3 linked regions of the Myxosarcina sp. GI1 genome follow. Each later gene encodes a partner of the first gene's protein in a complex. Links are inferred from orthologs where the notes say so. Each region holds a gene or a part of one and is shown on either strand. Other genes may lie near its edges.

What was found.
Region 2: the proteins of nuoH (region 1) and KV40_RS10170 are in contact, whole or in part, in a cryo-EM structure (PDB 6ZJN), measured with the Thermus thermophilus proteins. The link is inferred for Myxosarcina sp. GI1 from one-to-one orthologs. Residues at the interface, in WP_096411122.1 of Thermus thermophilus: Ala224, Glu225, Gln226, Glu227, Ala295, Trp297, Phe298, Arg299; in WP_223903221.1 of Thermus thermophilus: Pro35, Ser36, Asp139, Gly141, Ala142.
Region 3: the proteins of nuoH (region 1) and ndhC are in contact, whole or in part, in a cryo-EM structure (PDB 6KHJ), measured with the Thermosynechococcus vestitus proteins. The link is inferred for Myxosarcina sp. GI1 from one-to-one orthologs. Residues at the interface, in WP_126985484.1 of Thermosynechococcus vestitus: Gln8, Lys26, Trp29, Leu30, Pro33, Met34, Met37, Leu38, Leu83, Ile84, Phe85, Lys86, Glu87, Asp88, Val89, Leu90, Pro91, Ala92, Thr100, Ala104, Val107, Ile108, Phe111, Leu112, Tyr114, Ile115, Ile125, Ser126, Leu128, Phe133; in WP_126986108.1 of Thermosynechococcus vestitus: Gly6, Tyr7, Glu8, Tyr9, Phe10, Gly12, Phe13, Leu14, Ile16, Cys17, Ser18, Pro21, Ala24, Leu25, Ala27, Ser28, Leu31, Arg32, Pro33, Ser35, Arg40, Leu41, Thr42, Thr43, Tyr44, Glu45, Ile51, Gly53, Ala54, Trp55.

Annotation. Positions count from the first base shown.
Region 1 is NZ_JRFE01000025.1:21,968-25,910, reverse strand. Bases 1,021-3,943 are described here. They hold nuoH (NADH-quinone oxidoreductase subunit NuoH), read left to right. Parts: upstream 1,021-1,884; coding sequence 1,885-3,003; downstream 3,004-3,943. Other genes in these bases: KV40_RS19545 (NADH-quinone oxidoreductase subunit J), read left to right, coding at 3,794-3,943; ndhI (NAD(P)H-quinone oxidoreductase subunit I), read left to right, coding at 3,049-3,675; prfA (peptide chain release factor 1), read left to right, coding at 1,021-1,674. In the rest of the region: rpsI (30S ribosomal protein S9), read left to right, coding at 1-171; rpmE (50S ribosomal protein L31), read left to right, coding at 221-472; more of prfA, read left to right, coding at 565-1,020. UniProt on the Escherichia coli protein: NDH-1 shuttles electrons from NADH, via FMN and iron-sulfur (Fe-S) centers, to quinones in the respiratory chain. The immediate electron acceptor for the enzyme in this species is believed to be ubiquinone.
Region 2 is NZ_JRFE01000014.1:729,466-734,786, reverse strand. What follows is about bases 1-2,976. They hold KV40_RS10170 (NAD(P)H-quinone oxidoreductase subunit H), read right to left. Parts: upstream 2,093-2,976; coding sequence 908-2,092; downstream 1-907. Other genes in these bases: KV40_RS10165 (AI-2E family transporter), read left to right, coding at 2,549-2,976; mutS (DNA mismatch repair protein MutS), read right to left, coding at 1-761. Outside these bases: more of KV40_RS10165, read left to right, coding at 2,977-3,697; KV40_RS10160 (DUF389 domain-containing protein), read left to right, coding at 3,771-5,048; KV40_RS10155 (ATPase domain-containing protein), read left to right, coding at 5,208-5,321.
Region 3 is NZ_JRFE01000016.1:251,996-257,308, reverse strand. What follows is about bases 1,114-4,081. They hold ndhC (photosynthetic/respiratory NAD(P)H-quinone oxidoreductase subunit C), read left to right. Parts: upstream 1,114-2,400; coding sequence 2,401-2,763; downstream 2,764-4,081. Other genes in these bases: KV40_RS12770 (NAD(P)H-quinone oxidoreductase subunit J), read left to right, coding at 3,481-4,032; nuoB (NADH-quinone oxidoreductase subunit NuoB), read left to right, coding at 2,760-3,488; KV40_RS12785 (cysteine desulfurase family protein), read left to right, coding at 1,122-2,282. In the rest of the region: KV40_RS12795 (response regulator transcription factor), read right to left, coding at 47-799; KV40_RS12765 (hypothetical protein), read right to left, coding at 4,139-4,915; nei (endonuclease VIII), read left to right, coding at 5,234-5,313. UniProt on the Escherichia coli protein: NDH-1 shuttles electrons from NADH, via FMN and iron-sulfur (Fe-S) centers, to quinones in the respiratory chain. The immediate electron acceptor for the enzyme in this species is believed to be ubiquinone.

The sequences.
Region 1 (3,943 bases):
CAAGCTGATGCTGTTAAACTAGGAGTAGCGAGAGCTTTGTGCCAGCAAGATCCCAACAATCGCCAGCCCCTAAAAACAGAAGGCTATCTCACTCGCGATCCTCGCTGTAAAGAGCGCAAAAAATACGGTTTGCATAAGGCTCGTAAAGCTCCACAATTCTCCAAACGATAGATCTTATTTAGATAAAATTAACAACCGCAGTCTAATATAAAGAAAAAATATGCCTAAACCAGATATTCATCCCACATGGTACCCCGATGCCAAAGTCATTTGTAACGGCGAAGTTGTAATGACGGTAGGTTCGACTCAACCCGAAATTCATGTTGATGTTTGGTCGGGAAACCATCCCTATTATACGGGTACGCAGAAAATTATCGATACAGAAGGGAGAGTCGATCGCTTTTTACGTAAATATGGCATGCTTGACTCTAGCAACGATTCTGATTCTGATAACAAAGACAATAAAAAATAGCAGTTAGTTTAATGTGTTAACCCAGCAGTTAGTTTTTTGACTGCTGGGTTTGTTTTATTTTATTTGCCTCATAAATATAAGGAGTTCAGGTTATGGCAGAAGCCTATTTGTTAGAAAAACTCAAATCTGTAGAACAAACTTTTAAAGAATTGACTCATCGTTTGGCAGATCCCGATATTGCCACCAATCCTGACGAACTGCAAAAAATAGCTAAAGCTCGCTCTTCATTAGAAGAAACTGTCAACACATACCGCGAGTGGCAACAGGCTACAGAAGAGCTAGCAGGAGCCAAAGAAATCTATCGCGAAGCTGGCGATCCTGAAATGAAGGAGATGGCAAGTTTAGAAATGGAAGAATTAGAAGCCAAGTTAGAGAAACTTGAAGAGCGACTAAAAATTTTACTACTACCACGCGATCCTAACGACGATAAAAATATTATGTTGGAAATCCGCGCTGGAACTGGTGGAGACGAAGCCAGTATTTGGGCAGGAGATTTAGTAAGAATGTACTCGCGTTACGCCGAGACTCAAAGTTGGCAGGTCAGGCTATTGAGCGAATCTCTAGCCGATATGGGTGGTTTTAAAGAGGCAATTTTAGAAATTCAAGGAGATTCGGTTTACAGCAAGCTCAAGTTTGAAGCTGGAGTGCATCGAGTGCAGCGAGTTCCCACAACCGAAGCTGGCGGAAGAGTTCACACTTCGACGGCAACTGTAGCAGTGATGCCAGAAGTAGACGATGTGGAGATCGAAATCGATCCCAATGATATTGAGATGAAAACGGCCCGTTCTGGTGGTGCGGGCGGTCAAAACGTCAATAAGGTAGAAACCGCAGTAGATTTAATGCACAAGCCGACGGGAATTAGAATTTTTTGTACTGAAGAGCGATCGCAACTACAAAACCGCGAACGGGCAATGCAAATTTTACGTGCCAAACTCTACGAAATGAAGCTCGCCGAACAACAGCAAGAAGTCAGGGGTATGCGGCGATCGCAAGTAGGAACGGGAGCGCGATCGGAAAAAATTCGCACCTACAACTATAAAGATAATCGTATTACCGATCATCGTCTGGGACAAAACTTTACTTTAGCCAACTCTCTAGAAGGCGATATCGAAACTCTGATTCAATCTTGTATCTCGCAAGACCAACAGGAAAGACTAGCCGAACTTGCTAATTCACCCGACACAGCAGAAGCCCTGACTTAACAAAGTAGTAAAATACCAATCGGCGTGATTGCCATTCAAATACTTCTAGAGACAATTGCATCTAAGATTAAATAAGTAGAAAATACTAACGCATATTGTCAGATTAACCAACAGACAGCGATATAATACCGATCGTGGAGCAGTGTAAAAAAAAATTTACAAATATCTAGCTGCATTGAATAACGCAATTACCCAACAGATTTAAAAACAATGAACTCAGGAATCGACCTACAAGAAAGTTTTATCCAAACTCTACGAGAATTTGGACTTTCTGCTGGTTTGGCTAAAACGATTTGGCTACCCCTACCAATGATTTTGATGATTATTGGGGCGACGGTTGGGGTTTTGGTAGTAGTTTGGCTCGAGAGAAAAATTTCTGCCGCCGCCCAACAGCGCATCGGTCCAGAATATACAGGTCCATTAGGTGTATTACAGCCAGTAGCAGATGGGATCAAACTAGTTTTTAAAGAAGATGTTACTCCTGCCAGATCCGATCCCTGGCTATTTACTCTCGGTCCTGTGCTAGTAGTAGTGCCAGTATTTTTGTCCTATCTCATCGTGCCTTTCGGACAAAATTTAGTAATTACCGATCTTAATGTCGGTATTTTTATCTGGATTTCTCTATCTAGTATTGCTCCTATTGGTTTGCTGATGGCTGGCTATGCTTCCAATAATAAATATTCCCTGTTGGGTGGTTTGAGAGCGGCAGCCCAATCAATTAGTTATGAAATTCCTCTAGCTCTTTCGGTACTGGCGATCGCTATGATGTCTAATAGTCTTAGTACCGTCGATATCGTCGAACAACAGTCAGGCTACGGTATTTTGGGCTGGAACGTCTGGCGACAACCTGTAGGCTTTATTATCTTTTGGATTGCCGCCTTAGCCGAATGCGAACGTCTTCCTTTTGACTTGCCAGAAGCAGAAGAAGAATTAGTTGCTGGTTATCAAACCGAATACACGGGCATGAAGTTCGCCTTGTTTTATCTCGGTTCTTACGTCAACTTAGTATTATCAGCATTAGTTTTTGCCGTTCTCTATCTCGGTGGTTGGGAATTTATCGTTCCCTTGAGTAATTTAGCCGATTGGTTGGGTGTTAGTGAAACTACTCCTTGGTTGCAAGTTCTAACTGCTTCTTTAGGTATTTTAATGACCCTAATCAAAGCTTATTTTCTAGTATTTATTGCTATTTTATTGCGTTGGACTGTACCCAGGGTGCGTATCGATCAATTACTCAATCTCGGTTGGAAATTTTTACTACCAGTTTCACTTGCCAATCTGTTAATTACTGCCGCTCTCAAATTAACTTTTCCCATTGCCTTTGGTGGTTAAATCCCATTTTTGTAGATTACCCACTTGACAAAATTCAAAATTATTATGTTTAACATTCTCAAACAAGTTCGAGATTACGCCCAAGAAAGTTGGCAAGCAGCAAAATATATCGGACAAGGGCTATCTGTTACCTTCGACCACATGCAGCGTCGTCCCGTTACCGTTCAATATCCTTACGAAAAACTTATCCCTTCCGAACGCTATCGCGGTAGAATTCATTTTGAATTTGATAAATGTATCGCTTGCGAAGTTTGCGTACGTGTCTGTCCGATTAACTTACCTGTAGTTGATTGGGAATTTAACAAACAGGCAAAGAAAAAAAATCTCAAACACTACAGTATCGACTTTGGGGTTTGCATTTTCTGTGGTAACTGCGTAGAGTACTGCCCGACAAACTGCCTCTCAATGACGGAAGAGTACGAAATGGCTGCTTACGATCGCCACGAACTTAATTACGATAATGTAGCATTAGGACGTTTGCCCTATAAGGTCACTCAAGATCCGATGGTTACTCCTTTACGGGAACTGGCTTACCTTCCTAAAGGCATAATCGAACCCCATCAATTACCTGCTGGTTCACAACGGGCTGGCAGACGACCTGAAGATATTCAGCAAGAAATTGAAGCTGCCAAACCAAAAGAAAAAGAAACAGCAGAAGCAAAAGGCGAGTAAACAAAAAAGATCGAGAATAAAACATGAGATTGCGCTCGTTTAGTCCTCGTGTTTGGCTCGATCGCTACAAACTCGCCGTATCAAGCGAAAAACTACAAACAAACAAAGGAGAACAAGCGTGAATTTAGCCGAAGGAGTTCAAATAGTTTCTTTTGGTATTTTAGCCGTGATGATGTTGGGTGCAGCTTTAGGAGTAGTCTTATTGTCTAATATCGTTCACTCAGCTTTTTTACTGGCAGGGGTTTTTCTCAGCATTTCTGGTTTTTAC
Region 2 (5,321 bases), on another replicon or contig:
TCTAGAGAACTAACTTTAAAAGTATCTTTCAATCTCTGGGTTGCTTCTACTAAGGTAAACGATTTTTGCGATCGCAACGAATAACAAAACTGTTCGGGTAGACAGTCGGCTAAGTGTTCGGTCTTTTCTCCAGGACGCAATAAACCACTTATGTCTGGAGCATTAGTAGGAATTAAAATTTCTGACGGTTGCAGTCGCAGGAGTTCTAAAGTCAGATTGGCTAAATCGCTTCCTTGGGTAGTTAAAAATTCGCCTGTAGAAATATCGGCATAAGCCAAGCCCCAGTGTTCTCCTGCCATAACTACTGCCGCTAAAAAATTATTACGTCGAGCTTGCAGCATACCGTCATCGGTCAAGGTACCTGGAGTGAGTAATTTTTGAATCTCCCTGCGCACCATGCGTCGTTCTGCCATTGCTTCTTTAGCATCTTCTACCTGATCGCAAATTGCTACGGCAAAACCTTTTTCCACTAACATAGTGCTGTATCGTTCTAGGGCATGATGGGGTACGCCCGTCATCGCTACGCGCCCAATTTCTTTACCCGCTTCCTTGCTAGTTTGAATTAACTCTAGTTCTCTAGAAATAGTTACTGCATCTTGAAAAAAGCACTCAAAAAAATCACCCACCCGATAGAGCAACAGCGCATTAGGATACTGTTCTTTCACTTCGACATAGTGATGATACATCGGTGAAAGCTTTGCTCGATTTATATCGCGGTAATCGGTAATAATATTTTCTTTTGCTTGCTTATCAGATGCCATAAATCGCTCGATCGCTTGTAAATATTTACTTAATTATGACTTTATCGTAACTGTCAACTCTCTTTAAGTAGAATTAGCAAAATAAAACAACCCTATCTCGCAAGTTTGAGATAGGGAAATTTAAGATAATTAAATTATTATCGCTGTTAACGATCTACCGAACCCATAATGATATCGATGCTGCCTAATATGGGCATAATATCTGCTAATTTAACGCCTTTTAACAAATAGGGTAGAATTTGCAAATTATTAAAGTCAGCAGAACGAATCTTCCATCGCCAGGGGAAAACATTATCGTTACCGACAATAAAAATACCTAGTTCCCCTTTACCGCTTTCGCAGCGAACGTAATGTTCGCCTTCAGGAATTTTAAACGTGGGTGCGACTCGCTTAGCAATGTATTGGTACTCAAAATCGTTCCATTTAGATTTTTTACCCTCCGCCATTTGTCTGGCTTCGAGATTTTCAAACGGACCGCCAGGAATTCCATCTAGTGCTTGGCGAATAATTTTGAGTGATTCGCGCATTTCTCTAATTCTAACCAAATAACGAGCCAAACAATCGCCACCAGTTTCCCAGTGTACTTCCCAGTCGAAGTCGTCATAGCATTCGTAACGATCTACTTTGCGTAAGTCCCACTTGACCCCAGAAGCACGCAACATCGGTCCCGAAAGACCCCAGTTAATCGCTTCTTCTCGACTAATCGTACCTATACCTTCTACACGGCGGCGAAAAATAGGATTGTTAGTAATCAGCTTTTCGTATTCGTCTATTACAGGATCGAAATAATCACAAAAATCATGGCATTTGTCTATCCAGCCATAAGGTAAGTCTACCGCCACTCCCCCAACGCGAAAGTAGTTGTTATTGATTAGTCGCTGTCCCGAAGCCGCTTCCCACAGGTCGTAGATCATTTCCCGTTCGCGGAAGATGTAGAAAAAGGGAGTTTGCGCGCCTATGTCCGCCATAAATGGTCCCAACCAGAGTAAATGGTTGGCGATGCGGTTTAGTTCCAGCATAATTACCCGAATATACTGAGCGCGTTTTGGTACTTCTATACCAGCCAGCTTTTCTGGTGCGTTGACGGTAATCGCTTCGTTAAACATACCTTCAGCATAGTCCCAACGACTGACGTAAGGAACGTACATAACATTAGTACGATTTTCGGCGATTTTTTCCATGCCTCGGTGCAAATAGCCAATTACGGGTTCGCAATCGACAACATCTTCACCATCCAAGGTGACAACTAACCGCAATACCCCGTGCATAGAGGGATGATGCGGTCCCATGTTGAGAACCATAGGTTCGGTTCTGGTTTGTATCTGTGCCATAAAATATGCGATCTTGCCTCAATATGAAATGCTGCTTTAATATATCTTATCGAGTTTCTTCCCTTACAAATAAAGGATTTATTCCAATGGCGATTATAATGCTTTTCAGGCGATCACTGGTAATTGCCAATAAATAACAGCTATATGTACTATGTCCAAAGATCGTTCATTTTAAAAGTAGCTCGATTAAACTGTAAATAATTAAATTTATAGTCTTTGGTTAAAAAAATATTTTGGTTATCGAGCGAAACTTCTTAAAGAAATTAGCTTGACATCAGGTATGCGATCGCAATCTATTTTTATTAAAAATACTCATACCTCAGCTAGTTAATAACCAAATAATTCAATGGTAGAGTCTATAAAGTCGATTTTATTTCAAACTAAAATATTTTTGCTAATAGTTAAATTATTATTTAAATCGCACTTAATTTTTATTACATCAAAGCAGGTGGCATTTTGCGTTTCAGTAATCTGGTAGGCACGATCGCGCTATTAATCGCTATCTATATTCTGTGGCAAATACGCTTTATCGTGCTGCTAGCTTTTGCAGCAGTAGCTTTGGCGACGGCAATTAATTACTTAGTTCATTTCTTGATGAGACTGGGAATAAAAAAAAGAGGGATAGCGATTGTTGTATCTTTAGCTTTGCTAATACTGATTTTTGCTGGTTTTATTTTTATAGTCGTTCCTCCTTTTGTCGATCAGCTACAGCAAGCAATCGACTTATTTCCGCAAGCCGTAGATGAAATACAAATTTGGTTTAATTGGCTGCAAGAGAAAGTTCCCGAACAGTTGGTAGGGGAAATTCAGCGGTTGGAAAATGTTACTCGTAACTTACCTAGTTTGGCATCCAGGGTGATTGGTAATTTTTATAGTATTTTTACAGGTTCGTTAGGAGCTCTGTTAAATATACTGCTGGTTACAGTAATTACGATAATGTTATTGACCACTCCGCATCCATATATGCGGCTATATCTAGCTTTTTTTCCTTCTTTCTATCGTCGTCGCGCCGCTCAAATACTTAAAAAATGCGAAACAGCTTTAGTAGGTTGGACTAAAGGTATTTTGTTTAATATGTTGGTTATTACTGTTCTTAGCTGGCTGGGACTAACTATTTTGGGAGTCAAACTTCCTTTAGCTAATGCACTTTTGGCTGGCTTGCTGACCTTCATACCCAATATAGGACCTGTTTTAAGCTGTATACCACCGATAATTTTAGCTTTGCTCGATGCACCCTGGAAGGCATTAGCGGTGTTAATATTGTATATTTTGATTCAGCAAGTTGAAAGTAATATCTTGACTCCTTTAGTCATGAAACAGCAGGTATCTTTATTACCAGCAGTAACCTTACTCGCTCAAGCTACTTTTGCGATCTTTTTTGGTTTTATCGGTCTGTTTCTGGCACTACCACTAGCAGTTGTCGCTCAGGTATGGATTAATGAAGTCTTGATTAAAGATATACTGAGCAATTGGAATGGCAAAAAGCAACGTTTGGGTTCTAAATCAGCTAAAAATCCATTCGTTCGGCATCAAACTTCTCAGACTTCCCCCCAAGTTTTTACTACCGAAATCAGCTTTTCAGATGATGACCAAATAAGTGAGTAAGCTTTATTATTCGATGCAAGTTTGGTGCGGCGTTCGGTTTGGTAACGGCGGTTGAAAATTTATTCTGAGATACATGCGACAATTATTAATAGAGGTACAAGCGGGAAAAGGAAAGGCTATTTTAGAATTAGCCAAACAAAAGTTTGGGGGAACCAATTTAAGTCAGGTAGAAGCCAATAGTATCAGAGGCGCGATCGATTTAATATTTGTTTACCTTCCCAACTCCCAAATAGAAGATTTCTTAGCAGAGTTAGAAGACTTTTCCGAACTACACGTTACTCTTATTCCCAGAGGCGTAATGCCTTTACGACCCCCTGTAGCTGAAGTTCCCCAAAAAGTGATGGATGTCGAACCCAAAAGTCCTTTAGAAGTCTTTTTAGCTGGCTTACAAAGCGTGGGGTCTTGGAAAGGTTTTCTGGCTTATGCTGCGGCAGGTGGTGTTGTCGTCTGGATTGGTCTGTTTACCAACAGCAGTTTTTTATTAGTTGCGGCGATGCTGATCGCACCTTTTGCCGGACCTGCAATGAATACAGCGATCGCCACAGCCAGAGGAGACAGCATGTTGCTGCGAAAAAGTCTTTTGCGCTATGTGTCGGCAATTTCTGTAACTGTAATAGTAACAGCAATACTAAGCCTGGTTCTCAGGCAAGAATTAGCCACCAGCTCTATGGTAGAAAGCAGTAAAGTCTCTACTATTTCTGTGCTTTTACCTCTGGTAGGTGGTGCGGCAGGTGCATTAAATCTGGTGCAGTCAGAAAGAAGTAGTTTGGTTTCGGGAACTGCGGTCGGAATGCTGGTGGCTGCAGCTTTAGCACCTCCTGCGGGAACTTTGGGCATGGCAGCAGCCCTCGGTAGATGGGGAATGGTTCTCAATGGTTTGTTTTTATTAGTAATGCAATTAGTAGGGATTAATTTGGCTGCGGCGATTGTCTTTCGTTTATATGGTTTGTCGGTTGAGGGTGCGCGTTATAAGCGGGGTAAAAAATGGCTGTTTCCCATAACTCTGGGCATTACATCGCTTGTTTTAGTTGCTTTAGTTAGTCTGCAATTTTCTTTATCTCCCAATTTACAGCGTTCTAGTTTAGAACAGCGAGCCAATACTGAAGTGCAACAAGTAATTGAAAACAGCAATCTTGCTAGACTAGTTAAATCTAGCGTTAGTTTTACTCGTGCCAATATTGAGGGGCAAAATACTCTACTTTGTTTGGTTTACGTCCAGCGTCCCAATAACGTCACTGCCTCAGATAGAGAAATTAGTACCCGCCTTACTAAATTGATTCAAAACCGTTTGAGACAGAAAGATTTTCCAGCTACCCCTCTAGTAAATATCAATGTGTTAGAAGCTCCCTAAAACAGTATCAGGCAAAATTATTCTCAAAGTATAGTTTTACTACCTCGTTCGTTTCTTTTCTAGACAAATTTTTTATATTTCAGTCGTTCGCGCAATACTACGAATAGTTTAAACTCAAGTTTGTAGGTAATATCGACCGAGTGATTCAAGATATATAACATGACCGTGACTCGCATTTCAACAGGAATCAGTGGTTTAGATGAAATTTTATCTGGAGGATTAATTGTCAACCAGGCGTATTTAGTCAAAGGAGAAGCTGGTACTGGTAAAACT
Region 3 (5,313 bases), on another replicon or contig:
TGATTGCCGCCTATACTAAATATTTATTTTAATTAAATATTAGATATTAACCAAAACGATATCCAAAACCGCGTACGGTTATAAGATATTCTGGCTGGCTCGGTTCTAATTCCAGCTTTTCGCGCAGCCAGCGAATATGAACGTCTACTGTTTTAGTATCTCCCAAAAAATCAGGTCCCCAAACCTGCTCGATTAACTGCTCTCGCGACCATACTCGGCGCGGATAACTCATAAATAGCTCCAATAGCCGAAATTCTTTAGGTGATAAATTGACTTCGGTGCCTCGAACTAATACCCGACACTCCTGGGGAAAGAGACTGATATCTCGATATTTTTGGACTGGAGTTGAGGATAAATTGCTGTATCTCTGGCGACGCAATAGCGCGCGACAACGAGCAACTAGTTCGCGCATACTAAAAGGTTTAGTTAAATAGTCATCTGCTCCTACTTCTAAACCTAAAACGCGGTCTGTTTCACTGCTTTTGGCACTGATTACCAAAATCGGGGTAATATCTCCTTGATAACGCAATAAACGGCAGATATCCAATCCGTTAACCTCGGGCAACATTAAATCGAGAATAATTAAATCGGTAGCTAGCTTAGTTTCAGAAGAGTCGGGATTTTGCAGCAAATTCAAAGCAGCACGTCCATCCCTAACCTTTTTAACTTCATAACCTTCTGCCTGTAGCGCGACCTCGATCATTTCTCCGATTAATTCTTCATCTTCTACTAATAAGATGCGGTTTTTCTGAGCTAATTCGGATTCAGAAGCAGCGCGTTCGAGTTCTAGAGATAGCATAAATAGATATTTTTAATTGTCCCTATGATTACATATACACTAAGATTGTCGATTGTAGATTAACTAAGCTGAAAAATTACTTATAATATACATACTCGACTCACCTCAATTATTTACTCGAACTTCGTCTTAGCAGACAAAAGAACATTCTAAAATTAGTAAAAGTTACAGTAGCTTGATATTTTGAATATAAATTTTTTGTACAGCTACTTTCTTGGTATTTATTTACTTTGTCAGACAACAAAGTTAGAACGATCGAATCGCGATCGCTTTTTAGATCGCGAGTTAATTTACTTCTCAATGTTTACAAATCGCTGAATTGATGCAAATTTATCTCGATCGCAGCGCGACTACCAAACCCCGTCCAGAGGCGATCGCGCTAGCGCAACAAGTTATGAGCCAACAATGGGGCAATCCTTCGAGTTTGCATGGGTGGGGGCAACAGGCAGCAACACGATTAGAAGCTGCTAGAATTCAGGTAGCTAGCTCGATCCACGCTGCACCCGAATCAATTGTTTTTACTTCTGGCGGAACCGAAGCAGACAATCTAGCCATTTTGGGGATAGTACGAAAATATCAAACACCCCAACACATTATTATTTCTAGCGTCGAACATTCGGCGATCGCCAAACCAGTAGAAATCTTAGAGCGGCAAGGTTGGCAGATAACCAGACTGCCCGTCAATTGTCAAGGTAGAGTAGAACCGTTAGATTTACAAGCCGCCATCCGTTCTAATACAGTTCTGGTTTCCATAATTTACGGACAGAGTGAAGTGGGAACGCTACAGCCAATCGATCGTTTAGCTCGAATTGCTCGCGCCAGGGGAATTCCTTTTCATACCGATGCGGTACAGGTAGCAGGCTGTTTGCCCATAAATGTAGAGCAGTTGGGAGTCGATTTGTTGTCTCTGTCGGGACATAAAATATATGGCATTAAAGGTGCGGGTGCGCTGTACGTTCGTTCTGGGATCGAGCTAGTACCGCTTTTAAGTGGAGGCGGTCAAGAATTAGAACTGCGGTCGGGAACTCAGGCAGTACCCGCGATCGCCGCTCTGGGCATCGCTGCCGAACTGGCTGCTGCGGAAATGAGTGCAGAAGTACCCAGATTGATGGCGTTACGCGATCGCCTATTCGATCGCCTAGCCGATTGTACTTGTTTGATACCTACGGGAGATCGCCTGTATCGTCTTCCCCATCACGTCAGTTTTGTTTTGAGCGATCGCTTGGCAGCTAGTGATGTAACTGGTAAAACTATAGTGCGACAGCTAAATCTGGCAGGAATTGGCATCAGTGCTGGTGCTGCCTGTCATAGCGGAAAATTAAATCCCAGTCCCATTTTGTTGGCAATGGGCTATAGCGAAGCAACCGCCAAACGAGGAATTCGTTTGACAATCGATCGCGAAACTACTACAGCCGATATTGACTGGACAGCAATGGTACTCAAGCAGATCTTGAGTCGTTTAATGCCATTAGTATGTTGTTAAACTCACACTTAAAAGGAGTTTTTCTTTTCATCTCTGACCTACTCTCTACTAGAATAAAGAAAAGTAAAGAGATATCATACAAATCGAACACCATCGGCTAAGGAGTAAGAGATAAAAATTGTTTGTTCTCAATGGTTATGAATATTTTTTAGTTTTTTTGCTGCTGTGTAGTGCGGTGCCAGCTTTGGCTCTAACTGCGTCGGCAGTTCTAAGACCAAAAGGCGGTGGTCCCGAAAGACGCACTACCTATGAATCTGGTATGGAACCTGTAGGGGGTGCCTGGATACAGTTTAATATCCGCTACTATATGTTTGCCTTAGTTTTTGTAGTTTTTGATGTAGAAACAGTATTTTTATACCCTTGGGCAGTGGCTTTTAGCCGTTTGGGATTATTAGCATTTGTCGAAGCCTTAATTTTTATTGCTATTTTAGTTGTGGCTTTGGTGTATGCGTGGAGAAAAGGAGCTTTGGAGTGGTCATGACTTCCAATTTATTCGAGCAAGAACAAAAAGAAAAAATTATTAATCCCGTTAGTCCGACTAAAGTTACGCAAGACTTATCGGAAAACATTATTCTCACTACAGTAGATGACCTATATAACTGGGCAAAACTTTCGAGTTTGTGGCCCATGATGTATGGTACTGCTTGCTGCTTTATCGAATTTGCGGCTCTTATCGGTTCGAGATTTGATTTTGATCGCTTTGGTTTGATACCTCGTGCTAGTCCCCGTCAAGCCGATTTAATTATTACTGCGGGTACGATTACCATGAAAATGGCACCTGCGGTAGTACGACTTTATGAAGAAATGGCAGATCCCAAGTACGTTATTGCTATGGGTGCCTGCACTATTACTGGAGGTATGTTTAGTAGCGACTCTACTACAGCAGTAAGAGGAGTAGACAAACTAATTCCCGTTGACGTTTACATTCCTGGTTGTCCACCTCGCCCCGAAGCTATATTTGATGCCATTATTAAGCTACGAAGAAAAGTTTCTAATGAGTCTCTTCAAGAGAGGGCAGCCGCTCTAGAGCAAACTCATCGCTATTACAGTACCGCTCACAACATGAAATTGGTTAGATCGGATTACGACGGTAAGTATTTGCAATCACAAACGCGCCAAGCACCGCCTAAAGAGCTGGCAGAAGCAATGGGAATGCCATTACCAGATACCTTAGAAGAAGCTAAAGAGGAGATAGAGCGTGGCTGAAGAAGAAAAAAACAATAACTCTGAAGAAAATAATTCTGAAGAAAATGCCGAAGCTACTGACATAGTTGAAGCTGGTGAAACTTCTAAGTGGTTGAGCGAAAACGGTTTTGATAACAAACCATTACCTGTAGATGTTAGCGGTGTAGAGTTAATCGAAGTAGAAGCTGAGTTTTTACTTCCCATTGCTACCGCACTATATGCCTACGGCTTTAACTATCTTCAGTGTCAGGGAGCATACGATCTCGGTCCAGGGAAAGAACTGGTTAGCTTTTATCATTTGATTGAAGTTAGCGATGATGCCGAACGCCCGAAAGAAGTAAGACTTAAAGTACTTTTGCCTAGAGATAATCCTAAAGTTCCTTCGGTATATTGGATTTGGAAAGCGGCTGACTGGCAGGAGCGAGAAAGCTACGATATGTATGGGATTGTTTACGAAGGGCATCCCAATCTCAAGCGTATATTAATGAATGAAGATTGGGAAGGTTGGCCCTTACGGAAAGACTATATCTCTCCTGATTTTTACGAATTACAAGACGCTTATTAAAGTCGAATTTTGTTCTTTAACGATTAAATCCTCCCAAATTCGGGAGGATTTTTATTTTAGGCAGCTTTAGAGCAAATAGCCTATATTAATTCTTACTGTTGCCTTTTTATTTAGTAACTTTTTCTTCCTGAAATATTTCTCTCACAGACTGCCATAGTTCTTTTAATAGCTGCTTGAGCTGCCGTTCTTTGCGCGCCGCTGCACCGCCTGTTTCTCCTAATTTTTGCTCGAACTTATCTCTGCGCTGCTTGACTTTGTCGGTAAATAATTCGGGATCTTCTTTAGCTTTTTCGTACCAGGTTTTTGCTTCTTCCAGGTATTTATTGACTTCTTCATAACGCTCCCCATAACGGCTCGATAGGTTAGCCTGTAAAACTGCTAATTGAGCTTTTAGTTGAGCATAGCGTTTTTGTAGTAAAGAAAATTCTTCGCTATCTCTAACGGTGACAACGGCTTCAGCGATCGCCTGAGTAACTTTATCGGATGTAGTATCGTTTTGAGTTTCGACTTCTGTTAGCGCGCCATCAATTTCCTGTTGCAGTTCGTCTTCTTCAGTTGTGACTTGCGCCTGTAAAGTTTGAATTTCTTCTTGAGTTTCAACAATTGCCTTGCGTCTGGCTTCGCTGGCACCGTCAATGGCACCTTCAATTGATGCGGCTAATTCTTCTTTAATTTCGCCAGCTTTTTCCTGGAAAGTTTCCGTAACCGCCGCGATCGCTTCACGAATTAAAGTGGCAATTTCCACTCTACCTTCTTTTACTTCGGTTACGGCTTCAGAAACTGCTTCTCTGACAATTTCGCGAATTCTTTCTGTTTTTAATTCTCCTGTTTGACGAGCCTGTTTGAGCTTGGTAACGATCTGTTCTTTTTTTGATTCAGACATAATTGTTAAATTTGATTGTTAGGGTTAGTTTGAAGACTTCACATGATTGAATGTTGCCTGAAAAAATATTTGGAAGTAAGTAAAAACTAAAAACTAAGTTGAAAAACATACCCAACTATAAAACTCATTCTTAACAGGGCAACATCGTTATATATCTAAACTATCTTTACTGGTTTTAAATTGACATCGCTCTGGAGGTTGAATATTACTTTTATAAGTTTCAATCGCCTATTATCTAATTAAAAAATATCTAATTCTCAACTTCAAACTCATTAGGTTTAATAGAATAAATATGTTTGTAAAAATATTTTATTGATAATGCCAGAAGGTCCAGAAGTAAAGCTAGAGGCAGATAAAATTAGCGACGCGATCGCCTCAGTTCCTGTAGAAACGATTTT